DNA from 3 places in the Brachybacterium sp. J153 genome. Region 2 is predicted to be linked to each of the others. Evidence: predicted binding sites of a transcription regulator. Region 2 holds the regulator's gene; each other region holds the start of a gene.
What was found. The regulator HrcA, encoded in region 2, represses chaperone genes, less so after heat shock. The targets are predictions, from matches to a motif close to TTNGCACTCGNNNNNNNCGAGTGCNAA.
Positions count from the first base shown of each region.

Region 1: the regulator HrcA is predicted to act here: its motif matches at 1,780-1,806, upstream of groL (chaperonin GroEL).
Region 3: the regulator HrcA is predicted to act here: its motif matches at 2,703-2,729, upstream of groES (co-chaperone GroES).

Region 1 is NZ_JAZDCH010000027.1:38,128-43,340, forward strand. Features, by position in the region: gene V1258_RS13590 (uracil-DNA glycosylase) at 11-685, opposite strand; gene V1258_RS13595 (DUF3263 domain-containing protein) at 762-1,064, shown strand; gene V1258_RS13600 (LytR C-terminal domain-containing protein) at 1,148-1,750, shown strand; gene groL (chaperonin GroEL) at 1,978-3,612, shown strand; gene V1258_RS13610 (endonuclease/exonuclease/phosphatase family protein) at 3,899-4,798, shown strand; gene V1258_RS13615 (hypothetical protein) at 4,808-5,002, opposite strand; gene V1258_RS13620 (LLM class flavin-dependent oxidoreductase) at 5,004-5,213, opposite strand, start outside.
Region 2 is NZ_JAZDCH010000004.1:171,765-176,977, reverse strand. Features, by position in the region: gene V1258_RS02455 (PhoH family protein) at 1-144, opposite strand, end outside; gene V1258_RS02450 (histidine triad nucleotide-binding protein) at 141-515, opposite strand; gene V1258_RS02445 (NADPH-dependent FMN reductase) at 593-1,144, shown strand; gene V1258_RS02440 (16S rRNA (uracil(1498)-N(3))-methyltransferase) at 1,224-2,012, opposite strand; gene dnaJ (molecular chaperone DnaJ) at 2,029-3,159, opposite strand; gene hrcA (heat-inducible transcriptional repressor HrcA) at 3,227-4,237, opposite strand; gene V1258_RS02425 (DUF3097 domain-containing protein) at 4,418-5,213, shown strand, end outside.
Region 3 is NZ_JAZDCH010000024.1:47,575-52,787, reverse strand. Features, by position in the region: gene V1258_RS11385 (metallophosphoesterase family protein) at 1-734, shown strand, start outside; gene V1258_RS11380 (hypothetical protein) at 784-2,253, shown strand; gene V1258_RS11375 (hypothetical protein) at 2,278-2,460, opposite strand; gene groES (co-chaperone GroES) at 2,889-3,185, shown strand; gene groL (chaperonin GroEL) at 3,200-4,786, shown strand; gene V1258_RS11360 (hypothetical protein) at 5,025-5,213, shown strand, end outside.

The DNA of each region.
Region 1 (5,213 bases), on a different contig from region 2:
CCAGCTCGCCTCAGCGAACCGTCCAGTCGATCTCTGCGCCGCCCTGCGCACGGAGCAGGGCGTTCGCCTGCGAGAACGGGCGTGACCCGAAGAAGCCGCGCGAGGCCGAGAGCGGACTCGGATGCGGGCTCGCGACGTGCGGCACCTCGCCCAGCAAGGGGATCAGCGACTGCGCGTCCCGACCCCACAGGATCGTAACGAGCGGCCCGCCGCGATCCACGAGGGAGCGGATCGCGAGCTCCGTGACCTCCTCCCAGCCGCGGCGGCGATGGGAGGCGGCCGCGCCAGGTCGCACCGTGAGCACCCGGTTCAGCAGCATCACGCCCTGGTCCTGCCAGGAGGAGAGATCGCCGTGGGCGGCCGGGGAGATTCCCAGGTCAGATCGCAGCTCGGTATAGATGTTCGCGAGGGAGCGCGGCAGCGGCCGCACGTCCCGCTCGACCGCGAAGCTCAGCCCGATCGGATGGCCCGGCGTCGGGTAGGGGTCCTGGCCGACGACCAGCACCCGCACCTCGGAGAGGGGGCGGGTGAAGGCCCGCAAAACGAGGTCCCCGGCGGGCAGGTAGCCGTGCCCCGCCTCGACCTCGCCGCGGAGGAACTCCCCGATCGCGTGGATCCGCTCCTCGGCGGGGGCCAGGGCGGCGGCCCAGTCGGGGGCGATGATCTCGGCGAGCGGCTGCGGCATGCCGCCAGTCTGCCAGGCACGTCACCCTCCGGCGCGCCGGAGCGGGACGGCGCGAGCGGCCGCGTACTGTCGATCCATGCCCGTCCCGTCCCCCTCCGCGTCGTCGCCCTCCCCGGGCGACCCCGCCCCGGAGCTGTCGGCGCAGGAGCTCGCGATCCTCGCGCTCGAGGGGCGCACCTTCCGCTACGTCGGCGCGAAGGAGCGGGCGATCCGTGAGGAGATCGGCATCTCCAAGGTCGCCTACTACGTGCGGCTCAACGCCCTGCTCGACGATCCGCGGGCGCTCCGCGCGGCCCCGGCCCTGGTGCACCGGCTGCGCGGCCGACGGGTCTCAGAGCACGGCGAGATCCCCCGCCGCGGCGGCGACCGCGTCGCCTGATCCGCGGGCCGGGTGTCCCGTCGGACACTCCTGATGGGCGTGGGTTCCACGGCCCTCCCGGGGGGAGCGGGTTTAATGGGTCCGTGGCAGATTCCCAGTACCCCTACCCGCCCGACCGATTCGACGACGAGGCGGACGCCGTCGCGTTCCACGGCGCCCACCGCGCCGAGGAGCCGTTCTGGCGCCAGAACCTGCTCTACATCATCATCATCGCGGCGGCCCTGGTGCTGCTCGTGGTGCTGCTGTTCCTGATCGGGAACCTCGGCGGCGGGGGAGGGGACGACCGCTCCCAGGAGCCGACCACCGCCGCGGAGACCACCGCGGAGGAGACCACCGGCGAGGAGTCGGCGGAGGAGTCGGCCTCGGAGGAACCCGCCCCCGTGGCGGACAAGACCGTCCCCGTGCTCGTGATGAACGCCGCGGGCGTCGACGGGCTCGCCGGCGACTGGCGCGACACCCTCGAGGAGAGCGGCTGGGAGGACGTCCAGATCCAGACCGCCGACACGCAGCAGCAGGAGGCCGTGGTCTTCTACCGCGACGAGGCGGACGCCGAGACCGCCCAGGCCCTCGCGCTCGAGGTCGGCGCCGGTGAGGCGCGGCAGAGCGACGAGTTCCAGAACCGGATCACCTTCCTCGCGGTCGAGTCCCCGGGCGCCGGTGCCGAGGAGGGTGACGGCGAGGGCTGAGCCCCCGCTGTGCGCGGTTCCTCCCGGGGTTAGCACTCTCGGGCCGAGAGTGCTTATGATGAGCTGGCACTCGTCGCTCGAGAGTGACAGCACTCGCGAGCGACGGGCCAAGAGCATTCCGGCCCCGTGAGGGACCCGTCGTCGTGGGACATGAACACGGCGGCTGGTGCCGTCCGTCGCGGGCACAGGGTCGGGTGGACACCACACCACACGGGAGAGATTCCACAATGGCCAAGCTCATCGCATACGACGAGGAGGCCCGGCGCGGCCTCGAGCGCGGGATGAACCAGCTCGCCGACGCCGTCAAGGTCACCCTCGGCCCCAAGGGCCGCAACGTCGTGCTCGAGAAGTCCTGGGGCGCCCCCACGATCACCAACGACGGCGTCTCCATCGCCAAGGAGATCGAGCTCGAGGACCCCTACGAGAAGATCGGCGCCGAGCTCGTCAAGGAGGTCGCCAAGAAGACCGACGACATCGCGGGCGACGGCACCACCACCGCCACCGTCCTGGCCCAGGCGCTCGTGCGCGAGGGCCTGCGCAACGTCGCCGCCGGCGCCAACCCGATCGCGCTCAAGCGCGGCATCGACAAGGCCGTGGCCGCCGTCTCCGAGACCCTGCTCGCGCAGGCCAAGGAGATCGAGACCAAGGACCAGATCGCCAACACCGCCGCCATCTCCGCGGCCGACCCGGCGATCGGCGAGCTCATCGCCGAGGCCCTCGACAAGGTCGGCAAGGAGGGCGTGATCACGGTCGAGGAGTCCAACACCATGGGCCTCGAGCTGGAGCTCACCGAGGGCATGCGGTTCGACAAGGGCTACATCTCGCCCTACTTCGTCACCGACGCCGACCGTCAGGAGACCGTGCTCGAGGATCCCTACATCCTCCTGCTCTCCTCCAAGGTCTCCACCGTCAAGGACCTGCTGCCGCTGCTGGAGAAGGTCATCCAGTCCGGCAAGCCGCTCGCGATCATCGCCGAGGACGTCGAGGGCGAGGCCCTCGCGGTGCTCGTCGTCAACAAGCTCAAGGGCTCCTTCAAGTCCGTGGCCGTCAAGGCCCCCGGCTTCGGCGACCGCCGCAAGGCGATGCTCGAGGACATGGCCATCCTGACCGGTGGCCAGGTCATCGCCGAGGAGGTCGGCCTCAAGCTCGAGACCGCGGGTCTCGAGCAGCTCGGCCAGGCGCGCAAGATCGTCGTCACCAAGGACGAGACCACCATCGTCGAGGGCGCCGGCGAGGCCGACCGCATCGCCGGTCGCGTCTCCCAGATCCGCACCGAGATCGAGAACTCGGACTCGGACTACGACCGCGAGAAGCTCCAGGAGCGCCTCGCGAAGCTGGCCGGCGGCGTGGCCGTCATCAAGGCCGGCGCCGCGACCGAGGTGGAGCTCAAGGAGCGCAAGCACCGCATCGAGGATGCCGTGCGCAACGCCAAGGCCGCCGTCGACGAGGGTATCGTCGCGGGCGGCGGCGTGGCGCTGCTGCAGGCCGGCAAGGACACCTTCGCCACCCTCGCGCTCGAGGGCGACGAGGCCACCGGCGGCGCCATCGTCAAGGTCGCCATCGAGGCCCCGCTCAAGCAGATCGCGGTCAACGCCGGCCTCGAGGGCGGCGTCGTGGCGGAGAAGGTCAAGAACCTCCCCGTCGGCCAGGGCCTGAACGCCGCCACCGGTGAGTACGAGGACCTGCTCGCCGCCGGCATCATCGATCCGGTCAAGGTCACCCGCTCCGCGCTGCAGAACGCGGCGTCCATCGCGGGCCTGTTCCTGACCACCGAGGCCGTCGTGGCCGACAAGCCGGAGCCGGTCAAGGCTCCCGCGGGCGGCGACGACATGGGCATGGGCGGCATGGGCGGCATGATGTGATCCAGCCTCACGGCTGATCATCTGCCGCTCCCCCCGAGCGACCTGCGGGCCCCGATCCTCTCCGGAGGGTCGGGGCCCGTCGGCGTTCCCTCCGTTGCCCTGGTGCTCCGTTGACCTGGTGCTCCGTTGCCCTGGCGCCCTGGTGCTCGCGGTCGTCTGCTGGAACTCCGCGCCCTGCGTGACCCCAGGCTCTGTGGGGCCTTGAGCTCACGCCTGGTACGGAGTTCCAGCAGGGCCGGGGCGGGCGAGGGTCGACCCCGGGGAGCTGCTGCGCGAGGATGGAGGGATGACGATGCGGAGCGACGACGCCCTGACCACCGGCCTGACCACCCGCCCGACCACCGGCACGACCCCGACCCCGACGCCGACGACTGACCCCACCCCAGCCCCTGCGACCCTGCGCGTGCTGACCCAGAACCTCCGGTACGCGGACCCGTCGGTGCCGCCCGAGCACCCGGACCACTGGCCGAGCCGCGCCCCGGTCCTCGCCGAGCTGCTGCGCGCGGCCGATGCCGACGTGATCGGCACCCAGGAGGTGCTCGCCGCCCAGATCCCGCTGCTGGACGAGGTGCTCGGCGCGACCCATCTGCGCCTGGGCATCGGCCGCGAGGGCGGCGGCCGGGGGGAGCACAACCTGCTGCTCCTGCGGCGGGAGCGCTTCGACCTGCTGGACTGGGACCAGTTCTGGCTGTCGGAGGATCCGGCGCGGATCGGCTCGCAGGGCTGGGACGGGCACTGCCCACGGATCGCGGTGTGGGCGCGGGTCCGGGACCGGTGGACCGGCGGGGAGCTGGTCTTCGCCGTCACCCATCTCGACCATGCGGGGGAGCGGGCCCGGGAGAAGGGCGCGGGACTGCTCGCTCAGCGCCTGCGGGAGGCGGCGGACGGCGCGCCGACGCTGCTGATGGGAGACTTCAACGCCGCCGGCGGGGACAGCACGCCGTGGCGGGTGCTGCGCGATGCCGGCTTCGCGGACGCGCACGACGTCGCCGGGACGAAGGTCGGCGAGGACATCGGCACCTTCCCCGACTATGGCGCGCCGGAGGTGGGCGGCATCCGGATCGACTGGATCCTCACCCGAGGCCTCGCGGTCCAGGAGTACGAGGCGTCCGTCCCCCGGCGGCAGGGACGGGCCGCGAGCGATCACGCGACGGTCACCGCGCGCGTGCGGCCGACGGGGGTCTGAGCGCCCGGCTCACATGTCGCGCGCGGAGGTGACCAACTGCGTGCCGTCGACGTACACCACGGTCAGCTCGAGCATGTCGCCGGCCTCGGAGATGTTCGCGCTCTGCACGAGGCCGGGCTGCACCTCGACCCAGCCCCCTGGGCAGTCTTCGACCTCTCCGTCGAGCGTCGCGGCGAGTCCGGCGACGGCACGGTGCCCCGTCACCTCACAGCCCCCAGGCCTCCGCGAGCAGCTCGAGGCCGCGCATCCGGTGCTCGGGATCGAAGTAGTTCGCGGTGACGATCAGCTCGTCGGCCTCGGTCGCGGCGACGATCGCCTCGAGCTGCTCGACGACGCTCGCGGGCGAGCCGACGGCGCGGATCGAGAGGGTCTGCTCGACCTGGGAGAGGAGATGGTCGGGGACCGTGCCCTCGAG
Region 2 (5,213 bases):
GTCCGGGACGGCGTCCTCGAGGGCCGCGAGGGCCTGGTCGTTCTCCCCGAGCACCTGGAAGGGGCTGAGGTGGTCCGGGATGGCGAGACGGCGCTCGAGCACCGCGGGGGCGCGGCCGGGGGCCGGGGTGACGTCAGAGGTCACAGTTCTCCTTCGGCGAGTTCTCCCGCCAGGACGTGGGCATGGACGTGGAAGACGGTCTGACCGGCGCTCTCCCCGGTGTTGAACACCAGTCGGAAGTCGCCGCGCGCGTGCTCGGCGGCCACGGAGCCGGCGACCTCGACGACATGGGCGAGCAGCTCCGGGTCCGCGGCGAGCTCGCGCACGTCCCGCGAGTGCGCGCGCGGGACGACGAGGACATGGAGCGGCGCCTGCGGATGCAGGTCGCGGAAGGCGATCACCCGCTCGTCCTCGTGGACGCGGTCCGAGGGGATCTCGCCCGCGACGATCCGGCAGAACACGCAGTCGGGATCGACGGCGGGGGCGACGGAGGGCTCGGACGGCGCGGAGGTCATGGCATCGAGTCTACGGCGTGACACATGTCGCCACAGTTCGCGGAATCACCGGCCGACTGTGAGATGTTGTTGAAACTATGACGACTCTCGGAATCCTCACCTCCTCCGCCCGCCCCGGTCGCGTGGCCGGCCCCGTCTCCCAGTGGGTCGAGTCCCTCGCCGGCGATCACTTCGAGATCGAGCACCTCGATCTCGCGCAGATCGCGCTGCCCGCGTTCGACGAGCCGGCCAGCCCCAAGTCCGGTGCCGAGAAGACCACCGCGCACGGTCAGGCGTGGGCCGACCGCGTCACCGCGCTCGACGCCCTGGTGATCCTCACCCCGCAGTACAACGGCTCCTACCCGGGTGCGCTGAAGAACGCCATCGACTACCTCTACGCCGAGTGGAAGGACCTCCCCGTGGTCCTCGTCGGCTACGGCTGGGCCGATGCGGGCGAGGTGCTCCCGCTGCTCGAGACGCTCATGGTCCGGGTCGATGCCGACGTCGTCGCCTCGGTGGGCCTCGGCTTCCGTGAGGACCTCTCCGTCGAGGGGGAGCTGTTCGTGCGCGAGGAGCGGACCGCCGCCCTGCGCGCCGCCCTCGAGACCGTCGCGTCGAAGGTCGGGGAGCTGCAGAGCGTCTCCGCCTGACCCCAGATCCCCCTCGGAGCGCGCCCGGTCCTGCCGGGCGCGCTCCGTCGTCTCCGGGGGCCCGGAGCGATCCGGCGGATCAGCCCCAGCGGCCGACGAGCGCGCTGAGCACGGCGAGAGCGGCGGGGCCCGCCGTCGAGGAGCGCAGCACCTCGGGGCCGAGCAGCACGCTGCGGGCACCGGTTCCGCGCAGCGCGTCCAGCTCGGTCTCGTCGATACCGCCTTCGGGGCCGACGACCACCACGATCTCCTCGACGCCGGCCTCGCTCGCGCCGCGCAGCTCTTCGGCGAGGGTCATCAGCGAGACGGACTCCTGCTCGTGCAGCACCAGCACCAGGGCGCTGTCGGCCGAGCGCTCACGCAGGTCCTCGACGAGCCGGGCGGTGGTCACCGCCTCGGCCACCTCCGGGATCCCCGGGCGGCGGCACTGCTTGACCGCGGCTCGAACGGTCCCCTCCCACTTCGCCCGCCCCTTGGCGAGCTTCTCCCCGCGCCACACGGAGACCGAGCGCTGGGCGATCCAGGGGACGAGGCGGTCCGCACCGAGCTCGGTCGCGGACTCCACGGCCTGCTCGTCGCGGCCGCCGGTGGCGAGGGCCTGGACCAGGGTGAGCCGCGGCAGGCGCTGGATCCCCGGGCTCGGGTCGGCGAGCAGGCGCAGATCCAGCTGCTCCTTGCGGGCGGTGGTCACCTCGGCGAGGACCTGGCGGCCCGGGGCGTCGGTGAGCAGGACCCGCTCCCCCGCGCCGATCCGGGCGACCTTCGCGGCATGCCGCCCCTCCTCCCCCGCGAGCAGGAGGGCATCGCCCTCGCGCGCGCCCGCGAGGGCGTCGTCGAGGATCAGGAAGCCGGGCGGGGTCGTGGGCATCGGCGCGGTGCTCCGCTCAGAGGTCGCGCAGGCGGTCACGGAGCTTCGCGAAGGGGCCGTGGCCCTTCTTGCGCGTGGTCTCGTCGCCCCGCAGCGCCGCGAGCTGCTCGAGCAGCGAACGCTCCTCGTCGCTGAGCGAGGTGGGGACGTCGACGTCGAGGACCACCCGGATGTCGCCGCGGCGCTCACGCCGCAGCGGGGTGACCCCGAGGCCCTTGAGGGTGATCTGGTCGCCGGGCTGCGAGCCGGGCTTCACGTCGATCTCCTGGATGCCGTCGAAGGTCTCGAGCGGGACGGTCGCGCCGAGCGCCGCCGAGGTCATCGGCACGGCGATCGTGGTGACGAGGTCGTCGCCGTCGCGGTCGAAGGTCTCGTGCTCGGAGACGGAGAGCTCCACGAACAGGTCGCCGGAGGGTCCGCCGGCCTCGCCGACCTCGCCCTCACCGCGCAGCTGGATGCGGGTGCCGTGCTCGACGCCGGAGGGGACGCGCACGGTGACCTCGCGGTCGGAAGCCGTGCGGCCGTGCCCGGAGCATCCGGTGCAGGGAGACTCGATGACGTCGCCGTGCCCGCCGCAGGTGGGGCAGGGCGCCATGGTGACCATCTGGCCCAGCAGCGACTGGGCGACGCGCTGCACATGACCGGAGCCGTTGCAGGCGGTGCAGCGGGTGGGGCTGGTGCCCGGCTCGCAGCAGGAGCCGGAGCAGCGCTCGCACAGCGCCGCCGTGCGGAAGGTGACCTTCTGCTCGGTGCCGAAGACGACGTCGCGCAGGTCGATGCGGATGCGGCGCAGCACGTCGCCGCCGCGGCGCTGCCGGGGCACGGGGCCCTGGCCGCGGCCGCGCATGCCGGCGGCGCCCGCGAACATGTCGAAGATGTCGCCCATGTCGAAGCCGGCGCCGCCGCCGAAACCGCCGGGGAAGCCGCCGCCCATGCCCGGGCCGCCGCCCATGTCGTACTGACGGCGCTTGTCCGCATGGGACAGCGTCTCGTAGGCCTGGGACACCTTCTTGAAGGTCTCCGCCGCCTCGGGATCGGGGTTGACGTCGGGGTGGAGGCTGCGCGCGAGCTTGCGGTAGGCCTTCTTGATCTCCTCGGTCGAGGCGTCGCGGGAGACGCCGAGGAGCTCGTAGTAGTCGTCGTTCACCAGTTGGGTCCTTGCGGTGTGGGTGGGAGCAGAGACAGAGGGGCGGAGACGGACCTCCGCACGGCGATCACTCGAGGTAGCGCGACACGTACCGCGCGATCGCCTGCACCGTGGAGATGCCGGTGACGTAGTCCATCCGGGAGGGGCCGAGGATCGCCAGATGGGAGCCCGCGCCGTAGCCGGCCCCGACCACCGCGGCCTGGGTCAGCGCGGACTCGCGCAGCTCGGATCCGATGCGGACCTCGACCGCGCCCGGCGAGGCGTGCATCTCGGTGAACAGCCGCAGCAGCACCAGCTGCTCCTCGAGGACGTCCAGCAGGGGCTCGACGTCGCGGGCGAAGTCCTCCGCGCTGCGGGCCAGGTTCGCGGTGCCCGCGAGCATGATCCGGTCCTCGACTCGGGCCGCGGCGAGGGCGATGAGCGCCTCGGCGACCTCACGGGCGGAGTCGCGGTCCGGGCGGCTGACGGTCTCTAGCAGGTCCCCGAGCGGGGCGGAGAGGTCGGTGACCTCGCGCCCCGCGACGGTGCGGTTCAGCGCATCGCGCAGACCGGCGTAGTACTCGGCGTCGCGCCCCGGGGTCACCGGGATGGTGCGCTGGTCCACGCGGCCCGACTCGAGGATCAGCACCACCAGCAGCAGGGACTCGGCGACCTTGACCAGCTCGACGTGGCGCACCCGAGCCTGCCGGCGGGCCGGGTACTGCACCATCGCGACTTGCTGGGTGAGCTGCGCGAGCAGGCGCACCGTGCGGGCGAGGAGCTCCTCGACGTCCCCGGACTGCTCGAGCAGGGCGTGGATCGCGCGGCGCTCGGGCACCGAGAGCGGCTTGACCGTCGCGACGTGGTCGACGAAGGTCCGGTAGCCCTTGTCCGTGGGGACGCGGCCCGCGGAGGTGTGGGGCTGGTGGATCAGCCCCTCCTCCTCGAGGGCGGACATGTCGTTGCGCACCGTCGCGGCGGAGACGCCGAGCTCGTGGCGCTCCAGCAGGGACTTCGACCCGACGGGTTCGCGGGTGGCGACGTAGTCCTCGACGATGGCGCCGAGGATCTGCAGCTTGCGGCTGTCCGTTCCTCTCACCTCCGACGGGCGGGGACCCGCTGTGGGTCCGATGTGCTTTGGCTCCGATGTGCTGTGCTGCGGGCGGGCCGCGGTGCGGACCCGTCGGACGGCCGACGGGGCTGGCACTTGGGGCCGCCGAGTGCCAATCCTACGCGCCCCGCGCGGTGCTCCCCGGGAGGCGTTCGCCACGGGGGTATCGTGCCGGGCGTGCCTGCAGCCTCCTCCTTCCCCGACCGGTACGGCCGAGACGTGCTGTCCTCGACCCCGCCCGCCCACCATCGCCGCCGCCCCGTCGCGACCGAGGTGCCCGCCCGCAAGGATCTCGTGGTCGAGGAGGCCTCGACCGGCTTCACCGGGGCGGTGACCCGGGTCGAGAAGATCGCCGGGGAGCTCGTGGTCGAGCTCGAGGACGGCCGCGGCGTGCGCCGCACCTTCCCGCTGGGTCCCGGATTCATGATCGACGGGAAGCCCGTGGTGCTCACCCGGGCCGTCGCCCAGCAGGCGCCCGTGCGCAAGCGCTCCGCGAGCGGCTCGGTGTACGTCGAGGGCGCGCGGGCCCGTACCGCCCGCGCCTCCCGGATCTGGGTCGAGGGCACCCATGACGCCGAGCTGGTGCAGAAGGTGTGGGGCCACGACCTGCGCATCGAGGGCGTCGTCGTCGAGCAGCTGGAGGGCGCCGACAACCTCGTCGAGCGGGTGCAGGAGTTCGCTCCCTCCCCCACCCGGCGCCTCGGGATCCTGGTGGACCACCTGGTGCCCGGCTCCAAGGAGTCGCGCATCGCGCAGCAGGTGATGCGCCTGCCCGGTGCGGCGGGGAACGTGATCGTGCTCGGCCACCCGTACGTGGACGTCTGGCAGGCCGTGAAGCCCGCTCGCGTGGGCCTCGACCGGTGGCCCCACGTCCCCAAGGGCACCGACATCAAGATCGGGACCCTCACCGCCCTCGGCTGGCCGCACGGGGACAAGCACGACGTGGGCCTCGGCTGGAAGCGGA
Region 3 (5,213 bases), on a different contig from region 2:
ACGTCGACGTCGTCGTCCACACCGGCGACGCCTCCGAGGACGGCACCGCCGCGAGCTACCGCCTGCTCCACGAGATCCTCGACCCCTTCGCGGCCGGGCTCGGCGCACCGCTCGTCGTGGTCATGGGCAACCACGACGTCTCCGCCGTGTACGGGGAGACCATCGCGGCGGGGGAGCGGGTGGCCGAGAGCCAGGACCGCGTCGTCGCCCTGGAGGGCGGGGCGCGCGTGGTCGTGCTCGACACGAGCGTGCCCGGCGCCGGCTACGGCCATCTCGACCCCGAGCAGCTCGACTGGCTGCGGGGCGTGCTCGCCGAGCCCGCGCCCGGAGGGACCGTCCTCGCCCTGCACCACCCGCCTCTCGTCGCCGCCACGACCCTGCTGCGCGGCCTCGACCTCGACGGGCTCGACGAGCTCGCCGCGGTGCTGGCCGGGAGCGATGTGCGGATGGTGCTCTCCGGCCACTACCACCACGAGATGACCGGCACGATCGGCGGGATCCCGGTGCACGTCGCACCCGGCGTGACCAACGTGGTCGACCCGGTCGGGGCGGGGGAGAGCGAGCAGTCCCTCGCACTGTCCGGGGCGAGCCTGATCGAGCTCGGCGAGGGGGTGCCGCGCGTGGTCACCTCGGTGTTCCCGAGCGCGGGCGACACCCTCGGTGATCCGGGCGTGCCGGTGTACCGCTTCGACGCCGGCCAGGTCGCGGCGATCGTGGCGGCCGCGGGGCGCTGAGCAGGACGCCGCGGCCCCGCCGGGGAGGTCCCTCGGGCAGGATGTCCCCATGCTCGAACCGCTGATCGACCGATGGGCCGAGAAGCACCTCGGCCCGGGCCGTCCCGTGCCCCGCTGGATGCGCGGCCTGCTCGACGAGACCTTCCTCTGGGTCGCCGCCGGGGAGCTGCTGATCGCCCTCCATGTCCCCCGGGAGTCGGTGCGTCGCCTCACCGTGCTGCAGGGGATCCTCGAGGAGTACCGCGACCTGCTGCGGGAGCAGGGCGTCGAGGTGCGCCGCCTCGAGGACGTCCGGACCCTCGAGGACCTCGACGGCCTCGCCGAAGGGGAGGCGATGCCGAGCCTCCCCGTCGGCCTCCCCGCCGATGCGACCGACGGGGAGACGCTCGCCCTGCTCGCCCGGCAGCTCCCCGCGACCACCCTCGCCCGCTGGATCGAGGACGGCGCCGCGGTGGTCCTCGACCTCGCCGAGCAGACGCTCGAGGGTCTGCGCCGCCGGCGGGTGCGCCCCGAGCTCGTCGGGGCGGACCCGGCGGCCGTGCAGGAGCTGATCCGGGAGCTGCGGAGGCGGCTCGCCGCGCTCGACCTCCCGGCGCTGGGCCGCGCCGGCTACCCGGTGATGATGCCGCGCCTCGAGGAGGCGGCCCGGGAGATCGAGCAGCTGGACCTGATGAGCGGGCTCGAGGTGGCTCCCCGGGCACCGCGCCCCGGCGAGGTGCAGCGGATCGTCGGGATCCTGCAGGATCTGCCGGCGCCGACCCGTGAGCGGCTGATCCCGGTCTCGGTGCTCCGCTCCCGGCTCGTGCTCGCGCCCCTGCTCGCCCGGGTCCTCGCCGACCTGCGCGCCGGCTGGATCGATCCCGCCGAGCGCCCCGAGCCGCCCTCGGACGAGGAGGCGGCGGCGATACGGGCCCGGGCCGCGGCCGACCGCCGCGAACGGACGGCGCGGGAGGCGAGCCGCCGGGAGCTGGGCCGTCTCGCCGTGCGGCGCACCGCGATGCGCCTCTCGGCACAGGGAGCGGCGATGCTGATCGTCGCCGCCACCTGGGTGCAGGTATGGGTCCTGGGCACTCAGCCCGACAGTCTCCGGGAGCTCGGCATCCCACGGATCGGGGCGGCCCAGGCGACGGCCCTGCTGCTCGCCCTCGTGGTGGTCGGCGCGCTCGCCGGACCGGCGCAGCTCGGGCGGGACCCGCTCGCGATGCATGAGAGCCCGACCGGTCGGCTCCGCGCCGACGTGCTGCGCGTCGTCGGCGGCCTCGGCGATCTGCTGCTGCTCGTCAGTTGCCTGGGGGTGTGGGCGCTGCTGCCCACCTCGCCGCTGCGGGGCAGCGAGTGGTACCGCCGGGAGCACGGGGATGCGCTGCTGGCGCTCGAGATCGGCATCGACGGAGCTGTCGGCGCCCTCGACCCCGGGGTCGTGCTGATCATCGGGGTGATCGCCGCCGCGGTGCTGGGGATGATCCTCGGCCACCTCGGGCAGCGCCGCCTGCGACGACGGGCGGGACTCAGCCCCTGAGGTGCGTCCGCGGTGCGGGGCGCGTCAGCGGTTCATGCCCAGGGTGGTCACGCCCTGGTTCGAATGCGCCTTGGTGAGCGCGGCGAAGTTCCCGCCGACCCGACGGCCCGGGACCAGATCGGGGCGCTCGACGTCCTGCCCCTGCATGCGGTCGGCGCCGCGGGAGAAGCGGTGGAGGGAGTCGCGGAGGGAGCGGAGCAGAGTCATGATCGGCAGATCCTTCGAGTCGGAGCGGGGTGATCGGCCGGGCCCTGGATCGCAGGTGCGCCGGCAGGTTCTCTGAGTCCGTTCTACCGCGCCGGGGACCGGCGGTCACGGGACCGAGGTTCCCCAGTTGCCAGGTTCACAAAAAGGGTGTGACCTGGGGCTCTCCCGAGCGGCCGCGGGCGACGGTGGGGCGAGGCGAGGACCCGGTGTCCGGGGCGACGGCGACGGGTCGGGACCAGGTGTTAGCACTCGTCTTGCATGAGTGCCAGCTCGGTCCTAAAGTGGTCGTCGTTGGCAGTCGACAGCCGAGAGTGCCAGAGGCTGCCAGTCAGGGAACGCCCCGTTCGGCACCGCGACGACGACCGGGATCCGCGCTCCCTGGTTCCCCGAACTCATCAGAGTCAACTCTTCATGAAGGAGTGAGCCGCATGTCGGTCTCCATCAAGCCCCTCGAGGATCGCGTCGTCGTCAAGCCGCTCGAGGCCGAGCAGACCACCGCCTCCGGCCTGGTCATCCCGGACACCGCGAAGGAGAAGCCCCAGGAGGGCGAGGTCGTCGCCGTCGGCGCCGGTCGTTTCGACGACAAGGGCGACCGCATCCCCATGGATGTGAAGGTCGGCGACAAGGTCGTGTTCTCCAAGTACGGCGGCACCGAGCTCAAGTACGGCAACGAGGAGTACCTCGTCCTCGGCGCTCGCGACATCCTCGCGATCATCGAGAACTGAGCGAGAGCATCCCTATGGCCAAGGAGATTCTGTACAACGAGGACGCGCGTCGCGCCCTCGAGCGCGGCGTGGACAAGCTCGCCAACACCGTCAAGGTGACGCTCGGCCCCAAGGGCCGCAACGTCGTCCTCGACAAGAAGTGGGGCGCCCCCACCATCACCAACGACGGCGTGACCATCGCTCGCGAGATCGAGCTCGAGGATCCGTATGAGAACCTCGGCGCGCAGCTCGCGAAGGAGGTGTCCACCAAGACCAACGACGTCGCCGGTGACGGCACCACCACCGCGACCGTCCTCGCCCAGGCGCTGGTCCACGAGGGCCTGCGCAACGTCGCCTCCGGCGCCGCTCCCTCCGCGCTCAAGCGCGGCATCGAGAAGGCCGTCGACGCCGTCTCGGAGAAGCTCGGCGAGCTGGCCACCCCGGTGGACGGCAAGGCGCAGATCGCGAACGTCGCCGCGGTGTCCTCCCAGGACCGCGAGATCGGCGAGCTGCTCGCCGAGGCGTTCGACAAGGTCGGCAAGGACGGCGTGATCACCGTCGAGGAGTCCTCCACCACCGCGATGGAGCTGGACTTCACCGAGGGCATGCAGTTCGACAAGGGCTTCATCTCCCCGCACTTCGTCACCGACGCGGACCGCCAGGAGGTCGTGCTCGAGGACGCCCAGGTGCTGCTGCACCAGGGCAAGATCTCGGCCGTGGCCGACATCCTGCCGCTGCTGGAGAAGGTCGTCGAGGGCGGCAAGCCGCTGTTCGTGATCGCCGAGGACGTCGACGGCGAGGCCCTGTCCACGCTGGTCGTCAACAAGATCCGCGGCGCCTTCAAGGGTGCGGCCGTCAAGGCCCCGGCCTTCGGCGACCGTCGCAAGGCGATGCTCCAGGACATCGCGGTGCTCACCGGCGCCCAGGTCGTCACCTCCGACCTCGGCCTCGACCTCAAGACCGTCGGCACCGAGGTGCTCGGCCACGCCGGTCGCGTGGTCGTCACCAAGGACTCGACCACCATCGTGGGCGGGGCGGGTGACGAGCAGGCCGTGGCCGACCGCGTCGCGCAGATCCGTGCCGAGATCGCGAACACCGACTCCGACTGGGATCGCGAGAAGCTCCAGGAGCGCCTCGCGAAGCTGGCCGGCGGCGTGTCCGTCATCAAGGTCGGTGCGCACACCGAGGTGGAGCTCAAGGAGAAGAAGATGCGCATCGAGGACGCGGTCTCCGCGACCCGCGCTGCCATCGAGGAGGGCATCGTGGCCGGTGGCGGCAGCGCCATCGTCCAGGCCTCCGCCGTTCTCTCCGAGGATCTCGGCCTCACCGGTGACGAGGCCGTCGGCGCCCGCGCCGTCGCCGTCGCCGTGGTCGAGCCGCTGCGCTGGATCGCCGAGAACGCGGGCCTCGAGGGCTACGTCGTCGTCGAGAAGGTCAAGGAGGCCCAGGCCGGATTCGGCCTGGACGCCGCGACCGGCGAGTACGTCGACCTCGTGGCCGCCGGCATCATCGATCCGGTCAAGGTCACCCGGTCCGCGCTGCGCAACGCCGCCTCGATCGCCGGTCTGGTGCTCACCACCGAGACCCTCGTGATCGAGAAGAAGGACGAGGACGAGTCCTGATCCTCGTCTGATCCTCGCGTGATCATCGCGGGACAGACCGCCGACGGGCGGGCCATCCGGGAGACCGGGAGGCCCGCCCGTCGTCGTGTCCGGAGACGACGGGGACGACGGAGACAGGACACATCCCGCCGCGACCGGGAGGCCGGGGATGTCCGCGGGCTGCCGGTGGTGCTCGCGAGGGGGCGGCTCGGCCTAGGATGACGCTGTCCCACCGGATCGAGCCGCCTCAGGAGGAGTGGTGACCAGCAGCACGGACGCCACTCCGCTCCCGGACGACGACCGCCCCACCCGCACCTTCGGGCCGCCCGCCCCGGTGGTGTTCGGCACCCTCGGGGTCGCGCTGGTGTTCGTGATCGTGCTCGAGTTCCTCGTGATCATCAGCTTCGTGGGGCAGCGGCTGTGGACCGTCCCCGCGCTGCGCGACTCC